2 regions of the Clostridium senegalense genome follow, and region 1 is predicted to be linked to the other one. Evidence: a T-box and tRNA genes for the amino acid it is inferred to sense, from the RefSeq annotation. Region 1 holds a T-box; the other holds one or more tRNA genes.

Evidence for each region. The T-box of region 1 lies ahead of metG (methionine--tRNA ligase). A T-box ahead of a tRNA ligase gene usually reads a tRNA of that ligase, here a tRNA-Met.
Region 2: it encodes a tRNA-Met, which carries the amino acid that the T-box ahead of metG (methionine--tRNA ligase) is inferred to sense. The anticodon was not compared.

The regions. Positions count from the first base shown of each region.
Region 1 covers NZ_JAHLNC010000007.1:141,779-158,697, reverse strand. Annotated here, with positions in the region: gene KQI36_RS12855 (deaminase domain-containing protein) at 1-25, shown strand, start outside; gene truA (tRNA pseudouridine(38-40) synthase TruA) at 187-924, shown strand; gene KQI36_RS12845 (zinc-ribbon domain-containing protein) at 1,077-1,358, shown strand; gene KQI36_RS12840 (DUF2085 domain-containing protein) at 1,368-1,727, shown strand; gene KQI36_RS12835 (hypothetical protein) at 1,824-2,009, opposite strand; gene KQI36_RS12830 (nucleoside recognition domain-containing protein) at 2,309-2,884, shown strand; gene KQI36_RS12825 (spore maturation protein) at 2,902-3,423, shown strand; gene KQI36_RS12820 (MATE family efflux transporter) at 3,812-5,167, opposite strand; gene KQI36_RS12815 (ABC transporter permease) at 5,449-6,366, shown strand; gene KQI36_RS12810 (hypothetical protein) at 6,382-8,040, shown strand; gene KQI36_RS12805 (phosphate ABC transporter substrate-binding protein) at 8,310-9,143, shown strand; gene pstC (phosphate ABC transporter permease subunit PstC) at 9,352-10,245, shown strand; gene pstA (phosphate ABC transporter permease PstA) at 10,247-11,071, shown strand; gene pstB (phosphate ABC transporter ATP-binding protein PstB) at 11,086-11,841, shown strand; gene phoU (phosphate signaling complex protein PhoU) at 11,860-12,534, shown strand; gene KQI36_RS12780 (erythromycin esterase family protein) at 12,788-14,113, shown strand; T-box leader at 14,257-14,507, shown strand; gene metG (methionine--tRNA ligase) at 14,572-16,506, shown strand; gene rbr (rubrerythrin) at 16,665-16,919, shown strand, end outside.
Region 2 covers NZ_JAHLNC010000003.1:23,059-39,977, reverse strand. Annotated here, with positions in the region: gene KQI36_RS07540 (RNA-binding S4 domain-containing protein) at 1-240, shown strand, start outside; gene yabP (sporulation protein YabP) at 331-624, shown strand; gene yabQ (spore cortex biosynthesis protein YabQ) at 630-1,028, shown strand; gene KQI36_RS07525 (FtsB family cell division protein) at 1,165-1,446, shown strand; gene KQI36_RS07520 (S1 domain-containing RNA-binding protein) at 1,530-1,937, shown strand; tRNA gene KQI36_RS07515 (tRNA-Leu) at 2,313-2,401, shown strand; tRNA gene KQI36_RS07510 (tRNA-Met) at 2,406-2,481, shown strand; tRNA gene KQI36_RS07505 (tRNA-Met) at 2,485-2,561, shown strand; tRNA gene KQI36_RS07500 (tRNA-Leu) at 2,597-2,685, shown strand; tRNA gene KQI36_RS07495 (tRNA-Met) at 2,690-2,765, shown strand; tRNA gene KQI36_RS07490 (tRNA-Leu) at 2,786-2,874, shown strand; tRNA gene KQI36_RS07485 (tRNA-Met) at 2,879-2,954, shown strand; tRNA gene KQI36_RS07480 (tRNA-Met) at 2,959-3,035, shown strand; gene spoIIE (stage II sporulation protein E) at 3,460-5,868, shown strand; gene tilS (tRNA lysidine(34) synthetase TilS) at 6,798-8,180, shown strand; gene hpt (hypoxanthine phosphoribosyltransferase) at 8,189-8,728, shown strand; gene ftsH (ATP-dependent zinc metalloprotease FtsH) at 8,816-10,774, shown strand; gene KQI36_RS07455 (formate--tetrahydrofolate ligase) at 11,310-12,974, shown strand; gene KQI36_RS07450 (acyl-CoA carboxylase subunit beta) at 13,415-14,899, shown strand; gene KQI36_RS07445 (OadG family protein) at 14,912-15,256, shown strand; gene KQI36_RS07440 (biotin/lipoyl-containing protein) at 15,283-15,657, shown strand; gene KQI36_RS07435 (sodium ion-translocating decarboxylase subunit beta) at 15,676-16,812, shown strand.

The DNA of each region.
Region 1 (16,919 bases):
TGAAAAATATAGTAAAAAATCATAAACATATTAGTAGCTAAGTGAATGAAAGATTAAAAAATATTTTTCTTAATTAAGGGTAGGAATTCATATTAGGATGAAAAGTTAAAGTGTATATGTGTACAACTAAATGTGTTATACTACTTTTAGCTTAAAAGAAAGATATGAAAGTTAGGAGAAACGATTATGAAAAATTTTAAAATTACAATAGAATATGATGGTAGCAGATATAAAGGATGGCAAAGACTTCAAGATAATGAGAATACAATTCAAGGTAAGATAGAGAATGTGTTAACTAAGTTATGTGGACATAACGTTCAGGTTGTAGGTTGTGGAAGAACTGATGCAGGTGTTCATGCAGAAAACTATACAGCTAATTTTTATACAGACTGTATGTTAAGTGAAGAAATGATAAGTGATTATCTTTATGAATTTTTACCAGAAGATATAGTTGTTAAAGATATAAAAGAAGTAGGTGAAAGATTTCATTCTAGATACAATGCAAAATCTAAGACTTATGTTTATAAAATAAATAATGGTAAATTTAGAAATGTTTTTGATAGAAAATATATCTATCATATAGATGAAAAGTTAGATTTAGATGCAATGAAAAAGGCTAGTGAAATGTTAATAGGTACTCATGATTTTCAAAGTTTTACAACTTTAAAATCAAAAAAGAAATCTACAGTTAAAACTATTAACTATATAAATATTAAAAAAGATAATGATTATATAGAAATAGAAATAAATGGTGATGGGTTCTTATGGCATATGGTAAGAATAATTGTAGGAACGCTTCTAGAAGTTGGAAAAGGAAATTTAAAACATAATGATGTTGAAAAAATATTAAATATGAAAAAAAGACAAGATGCAGGTCCAATTGCACAATCAAAAGGATTATTTTTAAGAAATGTTGAGTATTAGGTTATAAAAAACAGTTTTTCATAAAAATACAAAAATATAAAATATTTGACTAAAGATGCAAAAAAAAGTATAATTTTGTTGACTTAATTTTACAAAATATTAATTTAAAAGCATACTTTTAAAAAAATGTATGGCTTATAAGGGGGATAAATATGTTTTGCAAAAATTGCGGAAAACAAATTAATAATAATGCTGAAATATGCATTCATTGTGGTGTTAGAGTAGCACCGAGTAGACCGCGGAGTGTAGATAATCCATCACATTTAGCGGGTATTGTATCATGCTGTTTTCCTATAGTTGGATTAATTTTATATTTTTTGTGGAAGGATGATAAGCCTAAATCATCTAAACTAGTTTGTAATTGGATGTTAGCTGGTATTATAGTATGGGTTACAATTTATTTAGTTTGCTTTATCTTAAGTTTTACTATTTAAAGTGATTTTATGGAAAAAATATTAAAATATATGTTTTTTTGTCACAGAATGCCGGAGCGATCATTTTTTTTGAAAAACAAACAATTCCCTATATGTGCTAGATGTACAGGGATATTAGTAGGATATTTTATAGGAATAATATATAGCATATTAACTAAGAAAATAAATTTTTTCTTATTATTTATATTTATGATACCTATATCAATAGATGGAATAGGTCAATTATATGGTTATTGGAATAGCAATAATATAAGAAGATTTTTAACAGGGATATTAGCTGGCATTGCAACTATACAATTTATACATATAGCTATAATTTTAGGGCTGAGAAGTGGAAATATGGTTCAAAACTATTTGAATAAAATTTAGATTTATATAAAAAAGAGGCTAAATTAATTTAGTCTCTTTTTTATATATTAAAAATTATTCCTATAGTATTCATAAATAACTTAATACATTAATAAACTATAAAATACCTTCTTCTTTTAATAACACTTCGATATCTTGAAGTTTTTTATTTAATTCTAAAAAGTTTTTTTTCACAAAATCCTGAGAAATATTACTTGTTTTAATACTTTTTTCTAATTTTTCAATAGTATTTAGAGCTTCGTCAATATCTTGTTGAGCTAATTGTAATTTGTTTTCTTTCATAAAAAATCTCCTTTAAAAAAGTCATATAGGGAAGCAAGCTCCCATTTAGGTTTATTCAATAATATAGAATAGCATTTACTCTTATAATAAAATGTTAGCATCTTAAAAATACAATTTCAAGGTAAAAGAACTTAAAAATTTTTGTATAGAAAGATAAAATAATGAATTTAAATAAAAATTAGACATATATATTTACTATGTTTTTTTATTATTAGCGAAAAATATGAATTATAATCTTTAAAAATAATTAAGTTAGTAGTTTATTATGTAAAATCAAGAAAAGAAAGGGGAATTTCATATTGATAAATGTAATATGGTTTGTAATTTTAGCTATAGGAATTATTTTTGGATTGGCAAGTGGTGATGGAGAAATAATATCAAAAGCAATTATTTCAACTACCAGTTCCACAGTAGACTTAGTGATAGGGCTTGTAGGAATGATGTGTCTTTGGTGTGGAATAATGAAAATTGCAGAGAAAAGTGGTCTTACAAATAAACTTGCTAAAATACTTACACCTATATTAAAAAGAATATTTAAAGAAGCGTCAAAGGACGAAAAAGCTATGGGTGCAATAGTTATGAATATAACAGCCAATATGTTTGGACTTGGAAATGCAGCAACTCCTTTTGGAATAAAAGCTATGGAAGAAATGGACAAGTTAAATAAGGAAAAGGGAACAGCAAGTAATGACATGATTTTATTCTTAATCTTAAATGCTGCATGCATACAATTAGTTCCTACCACTGTAATATCTATAAGAGCAGCAGCAGGCTCATCGAATCCTGGTGCAATAATAATACCTGCAATAATCACAACATTTTCTGCATCTGTAATAGGGGTTATACTTTGCAAGCTATTACAAAAATATTTTTAGTTTAAAGGAGAAATTTTATGTTTGATTATATTATTAAAGCAATCATTCCTATAATAATAATATTAATAGTAACTTATGGAATGATTAAAGGTGTTAAAGTTTATGAATGTTTTATAGAAGGAGCAAAGGAAGGATTAAACATATGTCTTAGAATATTTCCTTATTTATTAGCTATGCTTATTGCCATAAATGTGTTTAGAGCATCTGGTGCAATGGACTTTTTAATTTCAATTATAAAACCAGGTGTAGATAAAGTTGGAGTGCCGGCAGAAGTGGTACCATTAGTTCTTATGAAACCACTATCAGGAAGTGGAGCTATAGGGATTTTTACTGATATCGTAAATCAACATGGAGCAGATAATTTTATAGGTATATGTGCATCTATTATAATGGGATCTACAGAGACTATATTTTATACATTAGCAGTATATTTTGGAGCAGTACAAATAAAAAAAATAAGACATACATTATGGGTTGCTTTACTTGTGGACATGTGTGCAGTACTTATTGCAGTAAATGTAGCTAGAATATTAATATAGAATATAAATAAAAAAGGGGAGAATATCATAACTAAAGGTCAGAGTATGGATAGCTCTCTTTTTTTACATGTAATTTTCTTAATATATTATTAATGGTAAGAAAAATTTAAAGGGTTATTCAGAAAAATATAAAAGAAACTCTAATAACTTTGTTATTTTATTTTCAGAACTAAACGGTTGAATCGACGTCCTGTCTAGGCAATCGCTAACCCCGTCCTTGGGGTTAGGTTCTGAAAATAAAACACAAATTTATAAGATTTTCTAATTCTATTTTTAATAAATAACTTATTTAAAAATTTTTTTAACATCTTTTGAATTCACAAATATTAATAAATGTCTTTTACAGTATAATTATTTTGCGACAACCCCTTTTTAAAAAAATTAACTTTTAACTTACCCCTTCTTTTTTGCAGAAGGTACTAAAGTTTTTTCTGTATGCAATGTATATTAAAATTGCATCTACAAACCATTGAATAACACATATAGACCAAAAATAAGTTACTGATAATTTCTTTATAAATATAAAATAAAATGTTAAAGGTAGTCTTATGCACCAACCGGTAAATAACGATATTTTAAAAGGTGTAGTTGTATTTCCTATACCTTTTAAAGCTCCACCATAAATCATAGAAAATGCCATAGTAGGTTGTTGTAGTGATGCAATCATTAGGCATTTAGTACCAAGTTTAATAACATCAATTTCTGTAGAACCTATAAAAAGTTTTATTAATAACTCAGGTATTAATATAAAAAGTGATGCAACACATAACATAACTATAAGCCCAAGAATTGCACAGTTGTTTGCACATCTTTTAGCACCTTTATAGTCTTTTTCTCCAAATTTATTTCCAACCATAGACGTACAAGCAACAGCAAAACCCCATCCAGGCATATAAGAAAGAGACTCTAAACTTTCAGTTATGGTATTGGCGGAAAATGAAAGTGTTCCTAGCCTCATTATCATAAAAGTAGTAAGAAGTCGACTAATACTAAAAGCACCTTCTTGTAATGAAGCTGGGATAGATAATTTAAAAATATGCTTAAGTTTATTAAAAGTTATATCTTTAATATAATGTAATTTAATTTTAATTTTAGATTTAGTTAATATATAATATAATGCAAATAAAAAACTGCATATTTGAGCTATAACTGTTGCAATAGCAGCACCATCAATACCTAATTCAGGAAACCCAAATTTACCAAATATTAAAGAATAGTCTAAGGTTAAATTTACAATTATTAAAATTAAAGAACCTATTAGTGGAATTTTAGTATTACCATAAGAACGTTGTATTGCAGATAACAAACTTGTAGTCATATTAAAAAACATTCCCACACAAACAATTCTAATAAACCTTTTAGAAATTAATAAGACTTCAGGAGTACAACCAGCTAATTTTAAAATTTTATCTGCAAATGTAAAAATTATTGTTATACAAAAGAAGATTATAATAATTCCTATAAAAGAACATATACTGGCATACTCTTCAGCAGTATCCATTTGTTTTGCGCCATATAATCTAGAGACCATAGAAGTTATAGCAACACAAATTCCCATAATTACAAATATATTAGCAAAAACATTAAGTATCTCCCAGGAGATACCTACAGCACTTACAGAAAGTTGTCCTCCGTATCGTCCAATCATTAAAGTGTCTAGTACCCCTGTCATCATATACAATATCATTTCTCCAACAGCTGGAACAGCAATTTGCAAAACTTCTTTAGCTTCCTCTTTTTTCAAAAAAACACCCCCTAACTGTTTTAAAAGCAATTTAACTAATTATATCAAATAAATGGATATAAATTTACAAAATAATAAAAAAACATAATTAATTTTAAAATTTTAAAATATTTAATAAAATTTTAAAAAATTACTAAAAAACTAAGTATAAAATGTTAAATTTACAAATTATACAAAATCTTTCATAAATTTGTAACAAGTGAATAAATAAATAATATATACTTTTATATAAGGGTAGATATTATTTAAAATATTAGGTTGATTTAATATGGAGGGGGAATATGTTAGAGTTAAGGAAAGAAAAATTTGAAATTATAGGTTGTAAAGATAATCAAGAGGCATATCATAGGGGGGGACTAAGTTTTTGGGCATCTGTTAGAAAAAAACTTTTAAGAAATAAACTTTTTATATTTGCGGTTATCTTATTTATTTTGCTATTGTTAGCAATGATAATTTGTCCTATTTTTGGAAAGTTTGAATATATAGAAACATTTAAAGACGTATATTGCCCACCAAACTCTACATATTGGTTTGGAACATGTGCAGATGGTAGAGATTTGTATGCAGGGGTATGGCTAGCTACTAAGCACACATTAATTATAGCTGTTTTAGTAACCTTTTTAAATATTTCTATAGGGGTAGTTTTTGGAGGTATATGTAGTTTTTATGGTGGATTGATAGATGAAATTATAGTTAGAATAATAGAAATACTTACAAGTTTACACGTAATAATAATACTAGTAGTTTTAATATGTATAACAGGTAGTACTTTAATATCATTGGTAATGGCCATGGTTTTGTGGGGAGTTGGCAATATAGCCCTTATAGTTAGAGGACAACTGCTAAAAGTTAGAGAACAGGAATATATTTTGGCGGCTAAAGCATTAGGTGCAAGTACTTCCAGAGTTTTATGTAACCATTTTTTTAGAAATGTTTTAAGCACTTGCATAATAATGATTAGTTTAGAAATACCTTCAACAATACTTTTGGAATCAACTTTGAGTTATTTAGGATTAGGATCATCTGTATATTTTATAACATTAGGTGGATTGATAAGAATTAATGCAGGAATGTTATTATTTTATCCATACTCAATTATGATACCATCAGCTATTTTAGTTATATTAGCTTTAAGCTTAAATATAATAGGTGATGCATTAAGAGATGCGTTTGATCCAGAAGAAGTTATTATAGATTAGTTGGAGGTGAGAAGGGTGAAAAAAGAGAGATATATAACTATAGGTTTTGTAATTATATTTATTATAGGTATATTTATATTTCATAATAAATTAAATAGTGATGTTATTGTTCCTAATCATACAGACAAATGGAGCAAGGCTGTTTTGGTAGAACAAGGAGATATAGAACAGAAACCGGCAGTTTTAGATTTTAATAATAATGCAATAGTAGCGTACCAAAGTGGCAATGACTTGAAAATTAAAGTTGTTGATAGTTCAGGTAAAGAATTAAAAACTAAAACTATTGAACAGTTAGATGAAATTCCTAGAGAAATTAATTTTTATAAACAAGGTGAAAAAATATATTTGCACTATTCCATATATAAGGACACTAATAGATTTATAAAAGAAATACAGATAGATGAAAATTTAAATATAATAAATGAAAATTTAAAAGAAAACATTCAAGATTTTGTAAAGTTATCAGATGAAGCTTATGCTATATTTTATGATGGTTATGTTGAAGTTACTGACTTGAAAATTAATAAGGTGGCTAAAGTTAATATTGGCAAAAATATAAAATCAGTAGCAGGGAATTTTTATGATGGAAAGTATATAATAACATATTTAGAAAATTCTTTAGAGTTTAAATATATTACTGTGGAAAATGGAATACCATCAGATCCGAAGTTTGCATTTGGTAGTGCTGAAACTTCTAAAATAAGAATATTTGAGTCTAAGCTAGCAGTCAAAGATAATACTGGTATTTTAGTAGTTAAATATTCTCATGAAGGTGAGCCAAGTTATGAAACCCATAGTTTTGAAATAGATTCTAAAAAATCTAAGGAAGAACAAGAAATGAAACAAGTGTTTAGAGGTGAATTTGGTATAATTGTGCCTCCAAATACAGGAATATTAAAAAATAAACAAGAAGAATACCTTGCTTCAAGTGATGACTTTAGTACAGTGTCAGGAGAAAGTGATGAGTTAATTCTTAGTGCAGATGTAAGCAACTCAAAGCACAGAACTCAAAGACAAATAGTTGAAGTGTCTATGGAATATGTTGAAGGACAGCTTGAATATATGAATAAAGTAAATCCTAAATTAATAAATATTAATACTAATACCTCTAGAGATTCAATATTACCAACTAGGGATGGAAATTATATTGCATATGTAGATTGCATTAAAAAAGGTAATGCTCGATTAGAACTGATTTCAACCCATGAAAAATTTATAGAAGCTACTAAAGGTTACAGAGATGGAGATTTAAAAACATGTATTTATATAACTATACAAAATATTTTAACAGGGGCATTTTATATGATACCAATGGGAGCTTCTTGGATTTTAATAATAATATCAATAGTATCTATAATATCAGTTATAGAATTTAAATTAAGTGATAGAGTTAGAAAAGCATTATTTATTATTTGTTATATGTTAATGATTCTATTAAAAACAGTTTTAATAAATGGATTTTTTTTCATGTCATATAAAGATATGATGCCACCTTATTTTACGGCTAAGGTTGGAACAATTATATGTCTTATTATGTCTATACCTTTAATTATATATGGATATAGAAAATATAAGTTCGATTTAGATTATTATGTTTTGGCTATTGCTATATCACCACTAATATGCATAGATTCTATGCTTACACTTATGTTATATGTACCAATTATAATGTAGAAAAAAGCAGTTTTAAGATAGAGATATGTCTTTATCTTAAAACTGTTTTTTATTTTAGTATATATATGTTAAATTTTCTTTACATAATCTGAACATAGTTTAAACATAGTCTTAATACTACTTTAACATTGTTAATATAGTATAAGTTTTGTAAAGAAGGTATATTGAATTAAAAAATAATGTGAATTAAAAGTAAAATTGAATTAGAATAAAAACTTTTTTACTAGGAATACTACATAATTAATATGGATTGTTTAGGAGTGTATATGATGAAAAAAAAGAGGTTGCTTAAAGGTATAATTGCAGCGTCATTGGCTATAAGTATAGTCTTTGCAGTTACAGGGTGTGAAAAAAAGACAGTTAGTAATAGTACTATAAAAATATCTGGATCAACATCAGTTTCACCTTTAATGGAAAAGGAAGCAGAGTTTTATAAAAAAAGTAATAAAGACTTAGATATAGAAATACAAGCAATTGGATCATCAGCAGGAATACAAGATACTATAAATGGAGTTTCTCACATAGGCATGTCATCGAGAAATATTAAAGAAGAAGAAAAAAGTTCAGGGTTAGACGAAAAAATAATAGCTTATGATGGTATTGTAATTATAACAAATAATAAGAATACCATTAATAATTTAAGCTTAGAACAACTAAAAGAGATATATACAGGAAAAATAACAAATTGGAAAGAACTTGGTGGAGAGGATAAACCAATAGTTGTTGTATCTAGAGAGGATGGTTCAGGTACAAGAACATCTTTTCAAGAAATTGTAGATTTTAAACCAGAAGAACAAATAGAAAATGCAATAATAACAGATGGTAATGGAAGTATTAAAAATATTGTAAAAAGCAATGAAAATGCTATAGGTTATATATCCTTTGAATATATAGATGACACTATAAAACCTCAACATATAGATGGAGTAGAGCCTACAGAGGAAAATGTATTAAAAAACACTTATAAATTATCAAGACCTTTTATAGTAATTTATAAGGAAGAAAATTTTACACAGGAAGATAAAAAGTTTTTAGATTTTATATTAAGTGAAGATGGTCAAAATATAGTTAAATCTAGTGGAGCAATAAGAATAAATCCATAATAAGATATAATAAAATAAAAATCTATGCAATTTAAAATGTGCATAGATTTTTTATTTTAAAATAGAAATGTTAATTATTTTTAACATGGACTAAATATTGAATTAACACAGTCTAAACATTGCTTTAACATTGACTTTATATAATATAGTTAATAACTGTTGGGCATAATAAATTAAATTATAACAGTATAAAGAGGTGTGAAAGTGAATGGATTTTAATATAAATAAAGAAAATAATAAACGAAAATATTTTATAGAAAAGTTATCACAAAAAATATTTTTAATATGTGCATTAATATCGGTAATAAGTTTAATTTTAATTATAGGATTTATATTTTATAAAGGGTTTCAACCATTTGTATCAAAGGGATATTCTTTTACAGAATTTATATTTGGACAAAAATGGGTTCCTAGTAGTGATAAATTTGGAATTTTTCCAATGATATTAGCATCAATTTATGGAACTCTAGGCGCTGTAATAATTGGAGCTCCAGTAGGAGTTTTTACAGCACTATTTATATCTGAAATTGCACCTAAAAAAGTAGGAGTAGTAATATCAAATGCAGTTCAGTTATTAGCAGGGATACCATCAGTTCTTTATGGTGTATTTGGATTAGCTGTAATAGTACCAACAATACAAAATTTATTTAATTTACCGAAAGGACAAACGTTGCTAGCAGTTATAATAGTCCTTGCTATAATGATGCTACCTACAATAGTTACAGTAGCAGAAACATCTATAAAAGCAGTACCTAAAAGTTATAAAGAAGCATCACTAGCCCTTGGAGCATCTAAAATAGAAACTATATTTAAAGTTGTACTTCCAGCAGCTAAATCAGGAATTCTTGCAGCAGTGGCATTAGGAATTGGAAGAGCGATTGGAGAAACTATGGCAGTGATTTTAGTTGCAGGTAATAGCGTAATAATACCAAGAGGATTTGCAGATAGCGTTAGACCTCTTACTACTAACATTGCACTAGAAATGGGATATGCATTTGGTACTCATCAAGATATGTTATTCGCAACAGGTATAGTGCTGTTTATATTTATAATGATTATTAACTTAACTATTTTAAAACTTTCTTCAAAGGTAGGTAAGTAGAATGAGAAAAATAAAAGGATTTTTTCTAAATAGCTTATTATGGCTATCGGCTATTTTAACAGTAATAATATTAGGAGTAATATTAATATTTATATTTGCAAAGGGAATAGGAGTAATAAATTTCAAATTATTATTTAGTAATTATTCATCAGATGGCCAGGGTGGGTTACTTCCTATGATAATAACAACACTATATACCGTTGGATTATCTCTTTTAGTGGGAGTGCCAGTAGGAATATTATCGGCCATATATCTTCAAGAATATGCAAAACAAGGTGTAATTGTTAAATTTATAAGATTTTCAACAGAAGTGTTAGCTGGTATACCATCTATAATATATGGATTATTTGGTTCTATATTCTTTGTAACCATATTAAAAATGGGTTACTCCATATTAGCGGCAAGCTTAACATTAGCAATAATAATATTACCAGTAATAATAAGAACAACAGAAGAATCACTAAAAACTGTACCATCATTTTATAAAGAAGGCTCTTTAGCATTAGGTGCTACAAAGTTTCAAACTTTGTATAAAGTTGTTTTACCAGCAGCTATGCCAGGAATACTTTCAGGAGTAATATTATCAATCGGAAGAATTATAGGAGAATCAGCAGCGATATTACTTACAGCAGGAACTGCAGTAGCTATACCAGAAAATATAATGTCTAGTGCTAGAACACTTACTGTTCATGCATACTTAGTTACAAAAGAGCAAGGAGATATAGGGTTAGCCGCAGCTATAGGAATTGTTTTAATAGTTATGGTTTTGGTATTAAATTTATTATCTCAATTTATAGTTAAAAGATTTACTAAAGGAAATTATTAAAAAGAGGTGAGTTTATGGATAACAAAAAAATTTCTGTTAGAGATTTAGATTTATTTTATGGTGAAAAACAAGCACTTTTTAAAATTAATATAGATATATCAGAAAATGAAGTTACAGCATTAATCGGACCGTCAGGATGTGGAAAGTCAACATTTTTAAGAACTTTAAATAGAATGAATGATTTGATAGATAATGTTAATGTTATAGGTAAAATAGAAGTTGATGGTAAAGATATATACAAAGATGATGATGTAATTGCATTAAGAACTAAAGTTGGAATGGTGTTTCAAAAACCAAATCCATTTCCAATGAGTATATATGATAATGTTGCGTATGGACCAAGAATACATGGGGTAAGAGATAAAGCTACCTTAGATAAAATAGTTGAAGAAAGCTTAAAAGCAGCAGCACTTTGGGATGAGGTTAAAGATAGACTTAAAGCATCGGCTATGGGAATGTCAGGTGGTCAGCAACAAAGGCTTTGCATAGCAAGAACAATAGCTATGAAGCCTAAAATAATTCTTATGGATGAACCAACATCAGCATTAGATCCTATTTCAACATTGAAAGTTGAAGAACTAATATTATCATTGAAAGATAATTATACTATAGTAATAGTTACTCATAATATGCAACAAGCAGCTCGTATATCAGATAAAACAGCATTTTTCTTAAATGGTAAATTAGTAGAATTCGATAATACAGGAAGTATATTCTCAAACCCTAAAGATATAAGAACGGAAGATTATATAACTGGAAGATTTGGTTAAAAATGAGGAGGGGATTAAATGAATGCTAATATAAGAAAAAACTTTGAAAATGAGATTTTAAAACTAAATGAGAAATTAACTAGTATGGGGAACATTACAATAGAAATGTATAAAAACACCGTTAAAGCACTTAAAGAAAATGATAAGGAGTTATCTTTAAAGATAATAAAAAAGGATTCTGTTATTAATGAATTAAATGATGAAATAAATAATGAGGCAGTAATATTAATAGCAAAACAATCACCAGTAGCAATAGATTTAAGAACTATAATAACAATCATTAAAATATCTACTGAAATTGAAAGAATAGCAGATTATACTAAAAACATATCAAATTATATACTAGCTTTTAATACATCTAATTGTGAGGGAATACAAAGTTTAAATAACGAGTTTATAAAGGCAATTTCAATTTTGACAAATATGATAAATAAGACAATGGACGCTTATGAAAATGAAAGCTTAGAAGATGCTAAAATTGCAGCAACTTTAGATGATGAAATTGATAATATTTATAAATCAAATTTAAAGAAATTTGTTCAAGGAATTAAGAAAACAGAAAATGAACAAGAAATTGATCAGTACTTGCAAGCTATAATGGTAAACAAACATTTAGAAAGAGCAGGAGATCATGTAACAAACATAGTTGAAGAGGTTATGTACTATATAAAAGGAAAAAGATATAGATTGTAAAAAAATGAAGTTACATTATAAATATAAAAGGCATATTATAAAAACTGTTATAACATAGAGAAAAATCTATGAGTAGCAGTTTTTTTACTATATAAAAATTTAATTCTATTTAAATAAAAGTGCAAAAAAGATAACTTTACAAAATGTATAAAACTAGTTAATAAAATTATGTTTAATGGTTTTATAATGAAAAACATATGAAGTGGTAAAAATTAACTTTATATAAATTTTTTTGTTAAAAGGGGGATTTATCATGAAGAAAAAAGGAATAATTATAGGGATAATCATTATAATTATTGCTATTGGTGTGGGAATTATTTATTACATGCCAATGAATAATGTTGATTATGTTAAAAAAAATAGTAGAGAATTAAATCTCAATGATATTAAGGATAACAAAGATTTAGATTTAATATTAGATAATATAAAAGATAAAACAATTGTGTGCACAAATGAGAATCATGGTATTAATGAAAATGCAGATATTCAATATAAATTTGCAAATTATTTAATGGATAATTGGGATTTAAAATACTTTTTAATGGAATGTGGGCAAGCATCAGGAACTCTTTTAAATGAATATTTACAAACCGGAGATGAAAAATTATTAGATGATATTTTTGAAAACGGAGTATTTGGAGCTATGAGTGATGAGTCTTCAAAGGAATTGGCAAAAAAATTATATTTAAAAAATAAAGATTTACCGGAAGACAGAAAATTAATTATAATTGGACTAGATGTTCGACAACAAGGTGACAGCATAACTTATTACTTTAAACACATAAAAAATAAATATAATAATATTCCTAAAGATCAGTTAGAAAAAATAAATAAGGTTTTAGAATGTTCTGAAGAAGAAATGATTAATGGTGAAAGAAGTAGCACATTTTTAAAAGCAATTGAAGATTTGGAGAAAGATATAAAGGAAAATGAAGAGATATATATACAATCATTAAATAAAGAAGAGGTATTCAATTTTGAATGTATACTAAATAATTTAAAAAACACTTCTAAATTACTTCCACTAATAGATGGTGGAATAAGTAATAATAAAGAATTCTATGAAGCAAGAGATAAAATGAACTATGAAAACTTTAAAAAAATATATGACCATTTTGGTGGTGGAAAGTATTATCTTCATTATGGTATGGATCATATTTATCAAAAAGAAATAAATAATGTGAAATTTTTAGGTGCAAATCTTAAAGAAGATTCTAATTTTACAGATAAGATTTATAGTATAAATACACTGTATAAAAATGGTGAGGCGTATAATTATGATGATCTATCACCTTATAGTTTTTATAGTATTACTACAGATTTAGAAGAAACTTTAAAAAAAGCAGGCATAGAAAATGGAAATAGAATAATTGTATTAGATAATAAAAAAAGTCCATATAAAAAGAAAATTTTAAAAGAATGTTTTACGTTTATTGATGTATATAATGATGAAGAATTATTTGAATCTAATAAAGGGGTAACTACAGATTATTTTCAAGCAGAAATAATAATAGAAAGTCCAACACCAATTAAATGGTATCCAGAAAAAGCTATTAAGGAGTATTTTAGTGAACATTAAAAATTTCATTTAAATATACTTAAAATTAATTAATTTAATTATATTTAAAGTTTTAATGGATATAATATAATAAAACGTATATAAATATTAAAATTTATATTGACAGAATTTTTGATTTAACATATTATATTAATAAATATTGAAATAATGCTATGAAAAGAAGAGTAATGGTGATAATAATGTCCAAAGAGAGCTAGGGTAGGTGAAAGCTAGCGTCAGAAAACACTATGAACATGGCCTTGGAGCAGACTTTCTGAGCAATAGTTAGGAAAGTACGGTGGCAACCGATATATTGCAAGGTGATAAATACTTTAGGGTTGAGTCACTTGTTGAGGTACTTATTGTAAGGTAAGTATAAATTAGAGTGGTAACACGTGTATATTACGTCTCTATACGATTAATTTCGTATAGAGACTTTTTATTTGTATAAAATTAAGATAATCATAGGAGGAATAAAAATGAGTAAAAAACCGTTTTATATTACAACACCGATATATTACCCATCTGCAAATCTTCATATAGGAAATACGTATACTACAGTTGCAGCAGATGCTATAGCTAGATTTAAAAGACTAACAGGTCATGATGTAATGTTCTTAACAGGAACAGATGAACATGGTCAAAAACTTCAAAGAATAGCAGAAGAAAAGGGCGTTCAACCGATAGAATATATAGATGAAATAGTTGCTGGAATAAAAAGTCTTTGGACATTAATGGATATTAAATATGATAAATTTATAAGAACAACTGAAGATTATCATAAGAAAGCTGTTCAAAAAATATTTAAGCAGTTATATGATCAAGGTGATATATACAAAAGTTCATATGAAGGACTATATTGTACACCATGTGAATCTTTCTGGACTGAAACACAATTAGTGGACGGAAAATGCCCAGACTGTGGAAGACCAGTTGAAAAGGCAAAAGAAGAAGCATATTTCTTTAAAATGTCTAATTATGCTGATAGATTAATTGAGTATATAGAAACTCATCCAGAATTTATACAACCAGAGTCAAGAAAAAATGAAATGCTTAATAACTTTTTAAGACCGGGATTACAAGATTTATGTATATCAAGAACTTCATTTACTTGGGGAATACCTGTAGAATTTGATCCAGGTCATGTTATATATGTTTGGATAGATGCATTATCAAACTATATAACTGCATTAGGATATAATAGTGAAAATACTGAGCTTTTAGAAAAATATTGGCCAGCAGATGTTCACTTAATAGGAAAGGATATATTAAGATTCCATACAATTTATTGGCCAATAATGTTAATGGCTTTAAATATGCCACTACCAAAGCAAGTATTTGGTCATGGATGGTTACTTGTTGATGGTGGAAAAATGTCTAAGTCAAAAGGTAACGTTGTAGATCCAGTTATTTTAGTTAATAAATTTGGTGTAGATGCAGTAAGATACTATTTATTACATGAAATTCCATTTGGAGCTGATGGGCTATTCAACAATGAAATATTTATAAAGAAAACAAACTCAGACCTTGCAAATGACCTTGGAAACTTACTTTCAAGAACAGTTACAATGATAGAAAAATATTTTGATGGAGTAATACCAGAGCCACAAGTAAAAGAGTCTTTAGATGAAGAGCTAATTTCACTTGCATTAAATACTCCTAAACTTGCAGAAGAAGCTTTAGATAAATTTAATGCACCTGCTGCACTTGATCATATATGGACATTAATAAGAAGAACAAATAAATATATAGATGAAACAACTCCTTGGGTTCTTGGAAAAGATGAAGAACAAAAACCAAGACTTGCTACAGTTTTATATAATTTAGCAGAGTCTTTAAGAATAGTTTCTGTTTTAGTTTCTCCATTCCTACCAAGTACAAGTGAGAAAATAAATGCACAAATAAATGCAACAAATATAACTTGGGACAGCTTAAAAGAATTTAATGGAACAGTTTTTGGAACTAAAGTTTGCAAAGGCGAAGCTATATTCCCAAGAATAGATGTTGAAGCTAAATTAGCAGAACTTGATAAGATTGCAGAAGAAGCTAAAAAAGCAGCAGCAATTAAAGAAATGGAACCTATAAAGGAAGAAATTACAATAGATGATTTTGATAAAATAGATTTAAGAGTTGTTAAAGTTTTAGAATGTGAGCCAATTAAAAAGGCTAAAAAACTTTTAAAATTAAAAGTTGATTTAGGTGGAGAGATACGACAAGTTGTATCTGGAATTGCTCAGCATTATAAACCAGAAGAATTAGTAGGTAAAAATGTGGTTCTAGTTGCAAACTTAAAACCGGTAAAATTAAGAGGTGAATTATCGCAAGGTATGATACTATGTGCATCAACTGATGATGATGGTAAATTATTTGCCGTAAATCCTGGTGATGTTCCAGCTGGAAGCATAGTAAAATAGTATAAGTAATAAAAACTGTCTCCAAACGAGACAGTTTTTGCTTTTTAAAAATTATAATTTATAAAAATTTTGGATATTTAGAAGGCATTGTATAAGAATTATATTTAAATTTTAGGGAATTCTAATTTATAGAATAGATTTAAAAGGAGTGTTTTTATATGCCAACTTTAAAAGGTAGTAAAACTGAAAAAAATCTTATGAGAGCTTTTACTGGAGAATCTCAAGCAAGAAACAGATACACATTTTATGCAGAAGTGGCTAAAAAAGAAAATAATGAATATTTATACCATGTTTTTACAGAAACAGCAAATAACGAAAGAGCCCATGCAAAAGTATTTTTTGATTTATTAGCTCAAGCGTTGACACCAGAGACTGAAGTGTTAATAGAAGATGGAACTTATCCAGTAGCAACA
Region 2 (16,919 bases), on a different contig from region 1:
AAAGTTTCTAGAATAATAAAAAGAAGAACAGTTGCAAAAGAAGTTTGTGAAAACCAAAGAGTTTTAATAAATGGAAAAGTAGCAAAGCCAGGAACAGTAGTTAAAGAAGGAGATATAATTGAAATACAGTTTGCAACACAAGTACTAAAAGCAAGAATTATAAATATAGCAAGTCATGTTACAAAAGAAGATGCTAAAAATATGTATGAAATTATATCTGGTGAAGAAGATAAAGAGTAGTAATTTATATTAAAAAATTATATTTGTTTGCATATATCTTGAATGAATACAATATTTATTAATAGGGAGTAAGTATTCAGGGAGGATTATATGGAAAATAAAAATAATAAAATTGAAGATAAAAAAAGTTACTTAACCTTAGACTCAAGAAAAAGAATGACCATAGATGGTGTTCAAGAGATTATAAGTTTTGATGAAGAACAAATACTTTTAAACACTGTTTTGGGTGCAATGGACATAAGAGGCGAAAATTTAAAAATGAATAAACTAGATGTGCAAAATGGGGATGTTATGATTAGTGGCAAAATAACATATATTGTATACACAAGCGATGAAAAAAAACCAAGAAAGGGAAAAGGGGCTTTATCAAAGCTTTTTAGGTAACAATTATGTTATTTACAATGGAAAGACAAGTATCACTCTTAATTTTTAGCATTTTAAGTGGTATGATAATAGGAGTACTTTTTGATATTTACAGAATAATTCGTGGATTTGAAGATGTTGGTAAAATAATAACAACTATTCAGGACATATTATTTTGGACAGCTACAGGATCTATAGTGTTCTTATTTATGATGTACACTAATTATGCATACATGGATTTTAATATTTTTATATATATTGCACTAGGTTTATTTATTTATATAAAATTTATTAGCAGAACGTTTATAGACATGTTAAGACAGGTAATGTATGGAATATCAACGTTTATAAGAAGAATTTTTTATATTTTGTCTTATCCTGTAAGAATTTGTTTAAATAGAGTAAAAGGAAAAATAAAAAATTAACATAAAACATCTTGAACAAATGAACAATACAAATTAAAATATACTTATATGTTAATGATAAGTATATTTTAATTTTTTATAATTGCAAATATATTCTTAGTACTTATTTTTTATTTGTCTATGGGTGGTGAGTATTGTGTTTAAAAATAAAAAATGTAAATATATAATTTTAGGATGTTTAGGTATATATATATCTTACGTTTTAATTCAACAACAGGTTATAATGCATAGACAGAATAAAGAACTAACAAACTACACTGTAGAACACGACAGATTAAAAAAAGAAAATAAAAAATTACAGGATGAAGTTGAGCTATCCAAAACCGATAAGTATATTGAAAAATTGGCTAGAGAAAAACTAGGACTTATTAAAGACGGTGAGACTCCTGTAATAGATAACAGTGTAAGTGAAAAATAGACTTTATGTTGTTTATAGCGTAATATACTGTAGATGACATAATATATAAATTAAAACATTATTTAAGGAGGAGTCTTTTTAATATGACCTTAAAGGCTGGAAGTATAGTAGAAGGTAAAGTAGTGAACATAACTAATTTTGGTGCTTTTGTTGAAGTGGAAGGAAAAACAGGTCTTGTCCATATTTCGGAAGTATCAGATGTATTTGTAAAGGATGTTAGAGAACATCTAAAAGAAAATGATGTTGTTAAAGTGAAAGTAATTTCAGTTGATGACAATGGAAAAATGAGTTTATCTATAAAGCAAGCGGGAGTACCTAAAAAATCTTGCAAACCTATGGAAATAGATTGGGATAAGGAAAAATCGAAAAGCGGATCTTCTTCATTTGAGGATAGAATGTCTAAATTTCTAAAGGATAGTGAAGAAAGATTTCAAGATTTAAAAAGAAGCCAAGATAATAAAGGCCGTGGCTACAATAAAAAAAGTTATTAATATAAAATAAAAGAGTGTTAATCACTCTTTTTTTTAACTTGTAGTTTAAATTTTGAATTTTTGCACAATATAAGTATATAATTCCTAATTATATATTAAGGCTTAAAATAAGAATGATAAAAAATATAAAATGCAAATTCACCTTTAAAACCTATAAGATTCATAGTGAAAATGAATAAAATTACATAAAATAATTCAGAAAAAAATAAGTTTAAAAATTCTGACAAAAAACCAAAGTTTACTAAACGTTGAAAATACTAGCTTTAAAGGAAAATTGCATGTTATAAAAAAACTGTTGACAATAGTTTGATATTACACTATAATAAATATTGTCGTCAGGCAGTGATGACAAAAAATGCAACAAAGCAACAAAATGCTTGAGTGGCGGAACAGGCAGACGCACAGGACTTAAAATCCTGCGGTGGTTAAACACCGTACCGGTTCGATTCCGGTCTCAAGCACCAATGTCGCGGGGTGGAGCAGCTGGTAGCTCGTCGGGCTCATAACCCGAAGGTCACAGGTTCAAGTCCTGTCCCCGCAACCACATGGCGGAATAGCTCAGCTGGCTAGAGCATTCGGTTCATACCCGAAGTGTCGTAGGTTCAAGTCCTATTTCCGCTACCATTTTAAATGCAATGTTGTGTTTGAAAAATAAATACGCTTGAGTGGCGGAACAGGCAGACGCACAGGACTTAAAATCCTGCGGTGGTTAAACACCGTACCGGTTCGATTCCGGTCTCAAGCACCAACATCGCGGGGTGGAGCAGCTGGTAGCTCGTCGGGCTCATAACCCGAAGGTCACAGGTTCAAGTCCTGTCCCCGCAACCAATTTTTAATTTAATAAATACGCTTGAGTGGCGGAACAGGCAGACGCACAGGACTTAAAATCCTGCGGTGGTTAAACACCGTACCGGTTCGATTCCGGTCTCAAGCACCAATGTCGCGGGGTGGAGCAGCTGGTAGCTCGTCGGGCTCATAACCCGAAGGTCACAGGTTCAAGTCCTGTCCCCGCAACCAACATGGCGGAATAGCTCAGCTGGCTAGAGCATTCGGTTCATACCCGAAGTGTCGTAGGTTCAAGTCCTATTTCCGCTACCAGAGACTCACTATATATAGTGAGTCTTTTTCGTTTTGAAAAATAAAATTAATATATAAAAATCTACAATAAAAACCTTTCAGGAAAATATTACCATAAATTTACTTTAAAAAAATTCATTTTACAAAGAGATTACACTTTATACGACACAAAAGTTATCCCCTATAAAAAACACAAAAATAGAATATAAATAAAAAATAAATTTACAAAAATTGGATAAATCCCTCCATTAACATATTTCTTATAAAAATATTAATAAATTATGTATGACATTAGGAATTATATAAAAGTACAATTAGGGAAAAAATGTCAGAAATAAATTTCAAGTACCTACCAGTAATTGACATTTAATTCCAGAGACCTTTGCTATAATAAATTTATCGATTGAGACAAGGAATTATTAAATTAAGGGGTAGGTGGTTATAGATGCAATATGGAGCAGATGTATTTCCATATAAAAGAATAAAAAAATCAAATAGTAATAAAATTAAAGAGCAGGAAAGAAGCAAGAGGATTTTTCTTAAAATTTCAGGTATGTTTCTAATTAGTTTGTTAATTAGTAGAACGATGATAATTAATAGTACTGCTCCATTCGGAATTGCATTTCTAATAGTAGTACTAAATAATGACGATTATAGACTTACATTATCATCAGCTTTTGGAACAATAATGGGATATATAACTATGCAAAGTTATGTTAAAGATATAAGTATGTATTATGTTATTATTCCAAGTGTAGTTTTATTATCACTATTATTGTCCCATATAGATTTAAGTGAAAAATATAAAAAGATAGTGACGTGGGCAGTTTTAACTATTGGAATGTTTTCTTACAATATAATAATTAATGAATTTGGAATGGGTATGGCTGGAGTTTCAACACTTACGAATTTATGTTGCATATTCCCAATATATTTTATTCTTCAGATAAGTGATGTATGCTTTAAAGAATTAAAAACTAAACATCTTTTTAAGGATGAAGAAGTAGTATGTATGGCTATTTTGATATCCATAGTTATTGCAGGTACATGGGGGATAAAAATATTTGGTGTATCAGTGACTAATGTACTCGCCTTTACAGCTGTATTAGGTATAAGCTATATTAGCGGAAGTGCTGTAGCTGGAACTGTAGGACTGGCCATGGGGGCTATAATTGGGATGAGCAATCAAAATTTATTAATATATATAACTGTATTAGGTATGGTAGGGCTTATTAGTGGAATTTTTAAAGAAGGTGGACGAGCTTTTGTGTCCTTATCATTTTTAGTTACATTCTTAATAGTTAAAGTGTATTTATTAACATCATCCTTTGCAGATGTTAGCAGTTTTGCTTTAATGGATGGAATATTAGCAATAGGAATATTTGCACTGATGCCAGGGCGAGTTTATGATACTATAGGCTCTGAAATTAATTCAGAGAAAAAACGAATAAATTTAGATAGAAATTATTTAAATAATATAAAAAATATGTATTTGAATAAGCTTGATAATTTTTCAGATGTATTGTCAAATATGTCTGATATCCTATCGGAATTAGTTGACAATGACAAGTTATTAATGACAAGTAAAAGTACTGAGTTAGTAGATAATTTAGCAGCACGTGTCTGCGGTGATTGTAATGCTAATTGTATATGTTGGAATAGAGAACATCATCTAACTTATAATGCTTTTTCTGAGCTTATTGAAAATCAGCAGAAAAAATCTAATAGATTTCCTATGGAATTAGAAAGGAAGTGTTTAAAAAAAGGTGCTCTTATAAGAAATTCAGAGGATGTAGTTAATAAATATATAATAAGTGAGATGTGGAGAACTAGATTAAGTGAAGGAAGGGAGCTTTTAGCAAGTCAAATAAATAATATGGCAAAGTCAGTAGATGAACTAGTTCAAGAATTTAATGAAGAGCTTAAAAATGACGGGAAATTAGAAAGGGATATAATTAAGCTTTTAGATAAGAATAAAATATATTATGATGATGTATTTTGTATAAAAGATAAAAATGATAGGAGTGTTATAAGAATAACTGCAACACAATATGGCTCTTTACAAGTATATTCAAATAGAATTTTACCAATCATAGAGGAAGCTGCAGGAACCAATATGGTTGTAAATGAAGATGGTTGTTATATAAATTCTAATACAAATAGTTGTATTGCAGTTTTTGAAGAGGCACCTAATTTAAAAGTAGTTACCTATATGGCTAAGGCGAGTAAAGACGGATATACAGTTCATGGAGATAGCTATAGCTTTGGAAATACTAGTATAGGAAACTATATGATGCTAGTAAGTGATGGTATGGGGTCAGGTCCACAAGCAGGTAGAGAAAGTGAAGCGGCAGTAGAATTAATTGAAAAGTTTATAAATGCTGGGTTTAGTAAGACTACAGCCATTAATACAGTTAATTCTATAATGACCTTGAAATTTTGTGAAGAAGAGAAATTCTCTACTATAGACTTAAGTACTATAGATTTATATAGTGGAGAAATAGATTTTATGAAAGTTGGTGCAGTGGCTAGTTTCATAAAATCTGATGATGTAGTAGATATAATTAAATCTAAAAGTCTACCTATTGGAGTTTTAGATGAAGTTGATATAGATACTTGTACAAGAAAGGTTAAACATGGTGATTTAGTAGTTATGCTTACAGATGGCGTATCTGATGTTGAAGAGGCAGGGGGGATTGGTTGGATTTTAGATTATATGGGTAGACATGATGAAGATGTTGAAAATTTAGCAAGCGGAATAATAGAAGAAGCTAAAAGGCTTGGAAAAAATAAAGTGGGAGATGATATGACTGTTTTAGTATCAAAAGTATATAATCAATATAATGCAGGATAATATGTTATTGTCAGTATTAGACTAAGGTATAAAATGAAGAAGTGTTAATAACATTTCTTCATTTTTTAAGTTAATATACAGTAAATTTCTATATCTAACTAAAGCTATATTCAAGGTTCACAACCGTAACAAATTATATAATTGACAATGGACAATTGACATTTGACAATTATGGAGGAAACCGGATCACCAGTTTCTTTTGAATTGCTAGGGACTGGCTTTGATTTATTAGCTAAGAAGTACAAAGCTAGGAGAGCATCTAATTTTAAGTGAAGTAAATAAATTTACCGTGCCTGTCCCATTTGTTATAGAGGTAGTACTATAAGGATTTGATTGTTTAAGTGTGTTGCTAAAACTGGTGATGGGGACCGACTTTGAGTACCATTGGAGAGAATTTAAAATCAACAAAAGCATATATACTAAAGTATAGCAAAGTAGCCAATTACGCGTCTGTCCCTCTTGTGATGGAGGCGGAACATAGGATAGATGCCTTACTTATTTGAGGTAGCGGGTTTTAAAAATTGACAAAGGACAAAGGACAATTGATAATTAAAAAAATTAAGGATTAAGAATTATGAATTAAGAATTCAGGAGGAAAGTGGCAACCACTTTCTGAAAATGATTTAAAAAAATATGTTCAAAATTACTAAGAACGAAGTGACTAGTAATAACCGCAATTCTTAACTAAATTAAGTTATTAACTAAAATTAATAAATAGTTTGTATTTAAAAATAATAGTTGTTAAAAAGTTAATTAACATTTAATATTAATACATAGATTACTTTTATAAATACATAAGATAATTTCATGAAAAATAGTGAATAATGAATAATGATTTCAATATAATATTTGTTCTTTTTCTTTTATTAAATTATAATTTGTGATAATATGATTAAATGAACATTGTAATAATAGGAAGTGATAATGTTTTGCAAAATACAGTTTTAAGTACAATAAATACTTATAGTATGATAAAAAATAACGATAAAATCTTAGTTGCGTTATCAGGTGGACCAGATTCTATGGCGTTACTACATGTTTTAGACTCCTTAAAAGATAAATTAAATGTAAAAATAGGAGCAGCTCATTTAAATCATCTTTTAAGAGGGGAAGATGCCCAAAATGATGAAAAGGTATGTGAAAACTTTTGCAATGAAAGAAATATTGATTTTCATGTTAGAAGAATAGATATTGATGAAATGGCGAAGTCTAAAGGAGTATCCCATGAAATGGCTGGTAGGGAAGCAAGATATAATTTTTTTGAGGAATTAATGAATAAATGTGGGTATAATAAAGTAGCAATTGCTCATAATTTAAATGATCAAGCGGAAACTGTGCTTATGAGAATGATGCGAGGTTCTGGTATAGAAGGATTGGTTGGAATAAAACCAGTTAGAGATGAAATTTTTATAAGACCGCTAATAGAAACTTCAAGAAAAGAAATAGAAAAATACTGTGATGATAATAATTTGAAACCAGCTATCGATAAAACAAATTTTGAGAATATTTATGCTAGAAATAAAGTGAGATTAGAATTAATTCCATATATAGAAGAACATTTTAATAAAGACATAATAAAAACTCTTAATAGAATGTCTAGGGTAATTAATGAAGATAATGAATTTGTAGAAGATTTTTCCAAAAAAATATTCAAAAAATATTGTTATAAAAAACAGGATAGAGTTATAATATATAAAGATGCATTTAGTGAGCATAAATCTATAGTTTCAAGAGTGTTAAGAATGGCTATAATGCAAGTAAAAGGCAATTTATATAACATAGAAAGTGGTCACATTAATGACATAATTAAATTGTATAATCACAATACTGGTAAAACCTTAATGTTACCAGAAGGAATAAGAGTTGACAATGTTTATAAGGATATACATATTTATATATGTGATACTAAACAAAAAGAGGATACCAACTTTAATCTAAAGTTAAATATAGATGAAAAAATATATTGTGATGAATTATCAAAATATATAACTTTAAAATCTATATATAATAAGAAAGATTTTAAAATGGAAAATAATGATATGATAAAATATTTCGATTTAGATAAAATTAAAGGTGATATTTCTATAAGATACAGAAAAAATGGAGATAAATTCTCAATGCTAGGAATGAAGGGGAGTAAAAAGATAAAAGATATTTTTATTGATTTGAAGGTTCCTAGGGAAGAACGAGATTTTATTCCATTAATATGTTTTGATAATGAAATATCATGGATAGTTGGGTTTAGAGTAAGTGAGAAATTTAAAATTGATAGAAATACTAAAAATATTTTACGTATATCAATAGAAAGGTAGGTTAATTTATGGAGGCAGATATAAAAGAGGTATTAATATCAGAAGAAGAACTAAAGGCAAAAGTAAAGGAATTAGGAGCTCAGATAACCAAGGATTATAAAGGTAAAGATTTATTGGTATTGGGAATATTAAAAGGATCTGTTATGTTTATGTCTGATCTTTTAAGAGAAATAAAAACACCATGCTACATGGATTTTATGGCTGTATCTAGTTATGGTAATTCATCTGAAAGTTCAGGTATTGTAAAAATTATAAAAGATTTAGATTTCGAAGTTAAAGGAAAACATGTTTTAATAGTTGAAGACATAATTGATTCAGGGGTTACACTTAAATATTTAATGAAATATTTAGCAGCAAGAAATCCTGAAAGCTTAGAAATAGCAAGTTTATTAAATAAACCAGAAAGAAGAAAAGAAGATGTTCATGCTAAATATTTAGGATATGATGTACCAGATGAATTTTTAGTTGGATATGGTCTTGATTATTCAGAAAGATATAGAAATTTACCTTACATAGGTATATTAAAAGAATCTGTTTACAAAAAGTAGTTTATATGAATTCATATTGAACTCTTTATGATATAATAGTTAGTAACTTAAAATTAAAACACTTTTAGAAAGAGAGGGGGGCCTTTAGTGAAGAAGTTTTCGAGTGCAACGGCCTGGTTATTAGTTTTAATTCTAGTAATTGTTTCAGCTTTTACACTTTATGATGGAAAAGGCAATGTTACGCAGTTAAATGCTATTCAATTTGAAACATACTGGAAAGATAGTAAAGTTAAAACAGCTCAAATGGATGAAGATAGGATGACAATAGTTGGTGAACTAAAAGATGGCACCAAATATGTTACCGCTTTACCAGAAAAAGCTTTTCTTGATTTAAAACAAGATTATGAGAATAAAGGATTAGAATCCTTATCATTTACACCGCCACAAGAGGTTCCATTTTGGTTTACTATGTTACCAACATTCTTAATAATAATAATGTTAGTAGCATTCTGGGGAATGTTTATGCAACAATCTGGTGGAGGCGGTGGAAACCGTGGTGTTATGAACTTTGGAAAAAGTAAAGCTAAAATGGCAACACCAGATAAAAAGAAAGTTACATTTAAAGATGTAGCAGGTGAAGATGAGGAAAAAGAAGAACTAGCAGAAATAGTAGATTTTCTTAAAAGTCCTAAAAGATATATAGATGTAGGTGCAAGAATACCTAAAGGGGTCCTTTTAGTTGGTCCTCCAGGAACAGGTAAAACATTACTTGCAAAAGCTGTAGCTGGAGAAGCTGGAGTTCCATTCTTTAGTATATCAGGATCAGATTTCGTTGAGATGTTTGTAGGTGTAGGTGCTTCAAGAGTAAGAGACTTATTTGAGCAAGCAAAGAAAAACTCACCATGTATAATATTTATCGATGAGATTGATGCTGTTGGTAGACAAAGAGGAGCCGGTCTTGGCGGTGGTCATGATGAGAGAGAACAAACATTAAACCAATTACTAGTTGAAATGGACGGTTTTGGAGTTAATGAAGGAATTATCATGATAGCAGCAACAAACAGACCAGACATACTAGACCCAGCATTATTAAGACCTGGTAGATTTGACAGACAAATAGTTGTTGGAGCGCCAGATGTAAAGGGTAGAGAAGAAGTCTTAAAAGTTCACTCTAGAAATAAACCATTAGGCGAAGATGTTGATTTAAAAGTATTAGCAAAAAGAACTCCTGGATTTACTGGAGCAGACTTAGAAAACTTAATGAATGAGGCTGCATTATTAACAGTAAGAGGAAATAAAAAAGTTATAACAATGGAAGAGCTTGAAGAAGCTATTACAAGAGTAATTGCAGGTCCAGAGAAGAAATCTAGAGTAATAAGTGAAAAAGATAAGAGATTAACAGCTTATCATGAAGCTGGTCACGCAGTTGTTTCAAAATATCTTCCAAATTCATATGCAGTACATGAAATAAGTATAATTCCAAGAGGAATGGCTGGAGGATATACTCTTCACTTACCAGATGAAGATACAAGTTATACATCACGTTCTAAGTTAAAAGACGAGATGGTTGGTCTTTTAGGAGGAAGAGTTGCAGAGGCTATAATACTTAAAGAAATAAGTACTGGAGCTAAAAATGATATTGATAGAACAAGTTCTATAGCTAAGAAAATGGTTATGGAATATGGTATGAGTGATAAATTAGGTCCTATATCATATGGTAAAGAACAAGGTGAAGTTTTCTTAGGAAGAGATATTGGTCATTCAAGAGATTTCTCAGAAGAGGTTGCATCATTAATAGATCAAGAAATAAGAGATTTAGTTGATGAAGCTTATGTTAGAGCTAAAACAATATTAACTGAAAATGTTGATAAATTACATGCAGTTGCTATGGCTCTTATGGAAAAAGAAAAACTTACAGCTGAGGAATTCAACTTAATTATGGATGGCAAAAGCTTAGATGAATTAGAAGTAAAAGCTGAAAGCGAAAATAAATCTTTAGAAGAAGAAAAGGCTGTAGATGTAGTAGAAAATACTGTGGAAAATAAAATTTCAGAGGAAAATGAAACTACAATAGATAAAGCTGATATTATAGATAAAGAAGATTAAAAAAGAAGGGCAAGAAAAGCCCTTCTTTTTATTTTACGAACAATATAAAAAAAATAGTGAAAAAATACGTAACATGTCGTATAATAATATTAAAAACAAAAACAAAGTATGTAAAATACAACAAATAATCAATAGGTTTATATATTAACAATTAATTTACAAATATTTCATTTTAAGTAGAATATAAAATAATAATATATAGGTATACAACTATAGGATTATAGAATAACATTTAAAATTAATGGATATAAACCGATTAAATATACTAACAATAAAATTTTATTTAAAAATATAATTAAAATTTTTAGTAAGTATAACATTTAATGTTATTTAGTGATACAATTTAATAATAATTAGTTAAACGTATAGTGAAATAAGCTTGAACTTCAATATAAAAAATAAAATCTGAATGTTCATTATATAGTTTATTATCATTATTTTAGAATATAAGGTCATATGTATATAAGATATGGAATATGATTTTATATTTCTGTATTAAATTTTTAAGTGAAAATTTAAAGGGGGTTTTATAATTATGATGACAGATATTGAAATTGCACAAAGCGCTAAAATGCTACCTATTGTTGATGTAGCTAAAAAAGTAGGATTATCAGAGGATGATATAGAGCTTTATGGTAAATATAAAGCAAAGGTATCTTTAGACGTTTTAAAGAAAAATAATAAGGACGGTAAGTTAATATTAGTTACTGCTATTAATCCAACACCAGCAGGAGAAGGAAAGTCAACAGTTACAATAGGATTAGGTCAAGCTTTATGTAAAATGCAAAAGAATGCAGTTATTGCATTAAGAGAGCCTTCTTTAGGACCAGTTTTTGGAGTTAAAGGGGGAGCAGCTGGTGGTGGTTATGCACAAGTTGTTCCAATGGAAGATATAAACTTACACTTTACAGGAGATATGCATGCTATAACAACAGCAAATAACCTTTTAAGTGCAGCTATAGATAACCATATTCATCAAGGAAACTCATTAAAAATAGATTCAAGAAAGGTACTTTTCAAAAGAGTACTTGATATGAATGATAGAGCATTAAGAAAAGTTATTGTTGGTCTAGGTGGAACTGCAAATGGATTTACAAGAGAAGATGGATTTACTATAACTGTTGCTTCAGAAATAATGGCAATATTATGTTTATCAAATGATTTGATGGATTTAAAAGAGAGATTCGGAAACATATTAGTAGCTTATAACACAGATGGAGAACCTGTATATTGTAAAGATTTAAAAGTAAATGGTGCTATGGCTATGCTTATGAAAGATGCTATAAAACCAAACTTAGTTCAAACTTTAGATAATACACCAGCTATAATACATGGGGGACCATTTGCTAATATTGCTCATGGATGTAATAGTATATTAGCTACAAAAATGGCTTTAAAATTAGGTGATTATGCAATAACAGAAGCTGGTTTTGGAGCTGATTTAGGAGCTGAAAAATTCTTTGACATAAAATGTAGATATGGAAGCTTAAATCCCAGTGCTGTAGTTTTAGTAGCTACTATTAGAGCTTTAAAACATCATGGCGGAGTGAAGAAAGAAAATTTAAATGTTTCTAATGTAGAAGCTTTATCTAAAGGTATAGAAAACTTAGAAAAACAAATAGAAAATGTTCAAAAATTTGGTGTGCCTGTAGTTGTGGCAATAAACAAATTTATAACTGATAGTAATGAAGAAGTTGAATTTATAAAAGACTTCTGTGAGAAAAAAGGCGTAGAAGTATCTTTAACCGAAGTTTGGGAAAAAGGTGCAGATGGCGGATTAGATCTTGCTGAAAAAGTAGTGAAAACTATAGAAGAAAGTGAAAGTAATTTTAAAGTCCTTTATGATGAAAAGCTTTCTGTACAAGAGAAAATTGAAATTATTGCCAAAGAAATATATGGAGCTGATGGAGTAGAGTTTGTTCCAGCAGTAAAAAAACAAATAGCTCAAATAGAAAAAATAGGTGCGGATAAATTACCTATATGTGTAGCTAAAACACAAAATTCTTTATCAGATAATGGAAGTCTTTTAGGAAGACCAAGAGGATTTAAAATTACAGTTAAAGAAGTTAGATTATCAAATGGTGCAGGATTTATAGTAGCACTTACAGGTAACATAATGACTATGCCAGGGTTACCTAAAGTTCCTGCAGCAGAAAAAATAGATATAAGAGAAGATGGAGTAATAGAAGGACTATTTTAAATGAATAATTTGAAATATGAATTTTAAAATTTGAGAATCATTCTAAATGAATAAATAAATTATTAAGAAACCCATTATAAATTGAAAAATTTATAATGGGTTTTGTTGTTTAAAAATATAAGGCATAATCAAAGAATAGTAGACCAGCATTCTAACTTATCTGTAGTAAATACTTTGTCTGTCAAACCTAGATATATCCGTATTATGACTGGATTTAACCTTGTTATTTCGTAACAAATAGTTTTCTAGATTTTATTTAGTATTTATTTTCATAGGCCTAAAAAAGACGGAATTACAGTTAAGAGTTGCAAATTTTAAGTCTTTTTTTTCAATACACAGAAAAATGAAATAAAACCTGCACAATCGGTATACAATCTGAATTTTTTGTGATATTATTGTTGTTGGGTAACATGAGTATTTGAAAGTCAGGAGGCAATGAGATGGATAAACTTGATGTATTTGATGAAGTTATGCATAGAGCACACCAAGGTGGTGGCAAAGAAAAGGTTGATATGCAACACAACTTAAAGAAACTAACTGCTAGAGAAAGAATTTTATCTATACTAGATAATGGCTCGTTTATAGAAGTTGGTGGGTTAATTAAAAAAAATGGTTCAGGGGTTATAGCAGGTCATGGAACTATAAATGGCAGGTTAGTATATATTTATGCAGAAGATTATACTGTAGATGGTGCTACATTTAATAGGTTTGCGGCAGAAAAAATCTGCAATATAATGGACAAGGCTGCACAGTGTGGTGCACCAATAATTAAAGTTTTTGATTCTATTGGTGGGAATATATCACAAGGAGTTGAACTTTTATCTTCTTATGGAAAGGTTTTAAGAAAAACTTCAAAATTAAATGGAGTTATTCCACAAATATCTGTAGTAGCTGGACCATGTAATGGTATTATGGCTGCTAATGCAACACTAAGTGATTTTGTTGTTGTAATTGAAGGATTATCCAAATTAAGTATAAATACAAATGATTCATTAAGAGTGGCAGAAAGCAATTATATAGATAATAAATTATTTGATAGTGAAGAAAGTATTAAAAGTGGAAATGCTAACTTTGTTGTAAAAACAGAGGAAGAAGCATTAAATATTACAAGAAAAATACTTGAATTTATACCATCTAATAGCTTGGAAATGGCACCATTATCTTGTGAAGATAATAGTTTAAATGATAAAAAAGATAATTTAAATAAAGCAGCTATAGATGAAACTTTTAATGGAGAATTAGTTATAAATACAATTGCAGATGAAGGTTCTACTTTAGAAGTTAACAAAAATTTAGAGTCTGCAATAAAAACTTATTTAATTAAATTAAATGGATTAACAGTTGGGGTTATAGCTAATGGTAATGAAAAGAGTAAATTAGATAGAAAACTTTCAACTAAAGTGTGTAGATTTGTAAGAATATGTGATAGTTTTAACATACCAATATTAAGCATTGTTGATACTTTAGGATTTGAAGCAAATTTAAAAGAAGAGATAAATGGTGTAGCTAGTGACGTAGGTACTATGATATATGCATTATCTGATTCAACTGTTCCAAAAGTATCATTAGTTATAGGTGAAGCTTATGGTGCTGGTTATTTATGTTTAGCAAGTAAGGAAGCTGCTTTCGATGTAAGTTTAGCTTGGCCAACAGCAAAGATAGCTTTAACTAATCCAAAGAATCAAATAAAAAATAAATATATAGATGAAATAATTAATGCAGAAAATAAAGAAGCTAAAGAAGCTGAATTAATAAAAGAGCATATAAATGAATATGAAGATCCATATTTAGCAGCAGAAGTTGGATTAATAGATAGTATTATTAAACCAAGTGAAACTAAACAAATGGTATTTGCTATGTTAGATATGTTACAAAGTAAAAGAGAGTTAAGCTACCCTAAGAAACATGGAAAAAATCTACTTTAGGGAGGTAAGAATATGACAGGAAGTGTATTAGAGAAATTTATTTTTGCAGTAGGTGTATCGGTAGTTGCTATGCTTATAGTTTTTGTAGTGCTAATTATACTTATGTTTATAATAAAATTTCAAAACAGCATTTTTGAAAAAAGAAATGCTAAAAATGTAAAAAAAGAAAAACCTGAAGATACAGTTATTGTAACGAAAGTTGAAGAAAATGAAGAAGTTGAACTTCAAGACGACTCAGAGATTGTGGCAGCTATAATTGGGGCCTTATCTCTTCAATTAGATGTTCCAACTTCTGGTTTAAATATAAGAAGTATAAAAAGGGTATCAAATTCTAATTGGAATAATAATTCAAGGTAGAGCTTGTTAAGGAGGAATTGTTTATTATGAAAAGATATAATGTAACTGTTAATGGAAATGTTTATCAAGTTGAGGTAGAAGAAGTAAAAGGTGAGTTTACATCAGTACCTCAACCAAATAATACAGCAGTGAAAACTGCACCAAAGGTTCAAGAAACTCCAGTAGCGGAAAAGAAATCAACTGCTGAAGGAGAAAAATTGGAAAGTCCAATGCCAGGAACTATTGTAAAAATAAATGCTGTAGAAGGCGCTAAAGTGAAAAAAGGTGAGGTTTTATTCGTTTTAGAAGCAATGAAAATGGAAAATGAAATTATGGCACCAGTAGATGGTACTGTTGTACAAGTTAGTGTACCAAAAGGAGCATCTGTAAACACAGGAGATATATTAGCTGTTATTGGATAGCAAAAGGAGGCAAAATAAATGAATATTTTACAAGTGTTACAAGAACTATTAGCTTCCTCTGGCTTTGCAGCAATAACTTGGAAAGAAATAGTTATGCTTGCAGTAGCTTGCTTGTTAATATATTTAGCTATAGCTAAAGAGTTTGAGCCATTATTATTATTACCAATAGCATTTGGTATGTTGTTAACAAATTTACCATTAGCAGATATAATGGCAGAACCATCAAATGGAGCGGCTGGAGGACTTCTTTATTATTTATCTAGAGGGGTTAAATTAGAAATATTCCCGCCATTAATTTTCTTGGGCGTAGGAGCAATGACGGACTTTGGTCCATTACTTGCTAATCCATCTAGTGTGCTTATGGGTGCAGGAGCTCAATTTGGAGTATTCTTTGCATTTATAGTAGCTATGGTTTTAGGATTTACACCACAAGAGGCTGCATCAATAGGAATAATTGGAGGAGCGGATGGTCCAACGGCTATATTCTTAACTAATAAGTTGGCACCGCACTTATTGGGGCCTATAGCTGTTGCTGCTTATTCATATATGGCATTAGTGCCTATGATTCAACCACCTATAATGAAGGCTTTAACAACAGATAAGGAAAGAACTATAAAAATGGGGGGATTAAGACAAGTATCTAAAACAGAGAAAATTATATTCCCTATAGTTGTTGCTATATTAGTAATATTGTTCTTACCTTCATTGAAATCACTTGTAGGTATGTTGATGCTTGGAAACTTATTTAAAGAATCAGGAGTTGTTGGAAGACTTACAGATACAGCTCAAAATGCGTTAATAAACATAATTACTATATTCTTAGGCTTATCTGTTGGAGCTACAGCTAAAGCAGAAGTTTTCTTAACACCAAAGACTATAGGAATAGTAATTTTAGGAGTTGTAGCATTCTCTGTTGCAACTGCATCCGGCGTTTTAATAGGAAAACTAATGTGTAAACTTACAAAGGGAAGAATAAACCCACTTATAGGTTCAGCAGGAGTTTCAGCAGTTCCAATGGCTGCTAGAGTTTCACAAGTAGTTGGACAAGAGTATGATCCAACAAACTTCTTATTAATGTATGCAATGGGACCTAATGTTGCAGGAGTAATCGGTAGTGCTGTTGCAGCAGGAGTATTGCTATCTATATTTGGATAGTGATTAAAATATAATATAATGTAGTAAAAATTTAAAATAGAGTGCCTTAAAATGATTTTTATCATGATATGGCACTCTTTATTAATTTTTTGTATAGAAGTATAGGG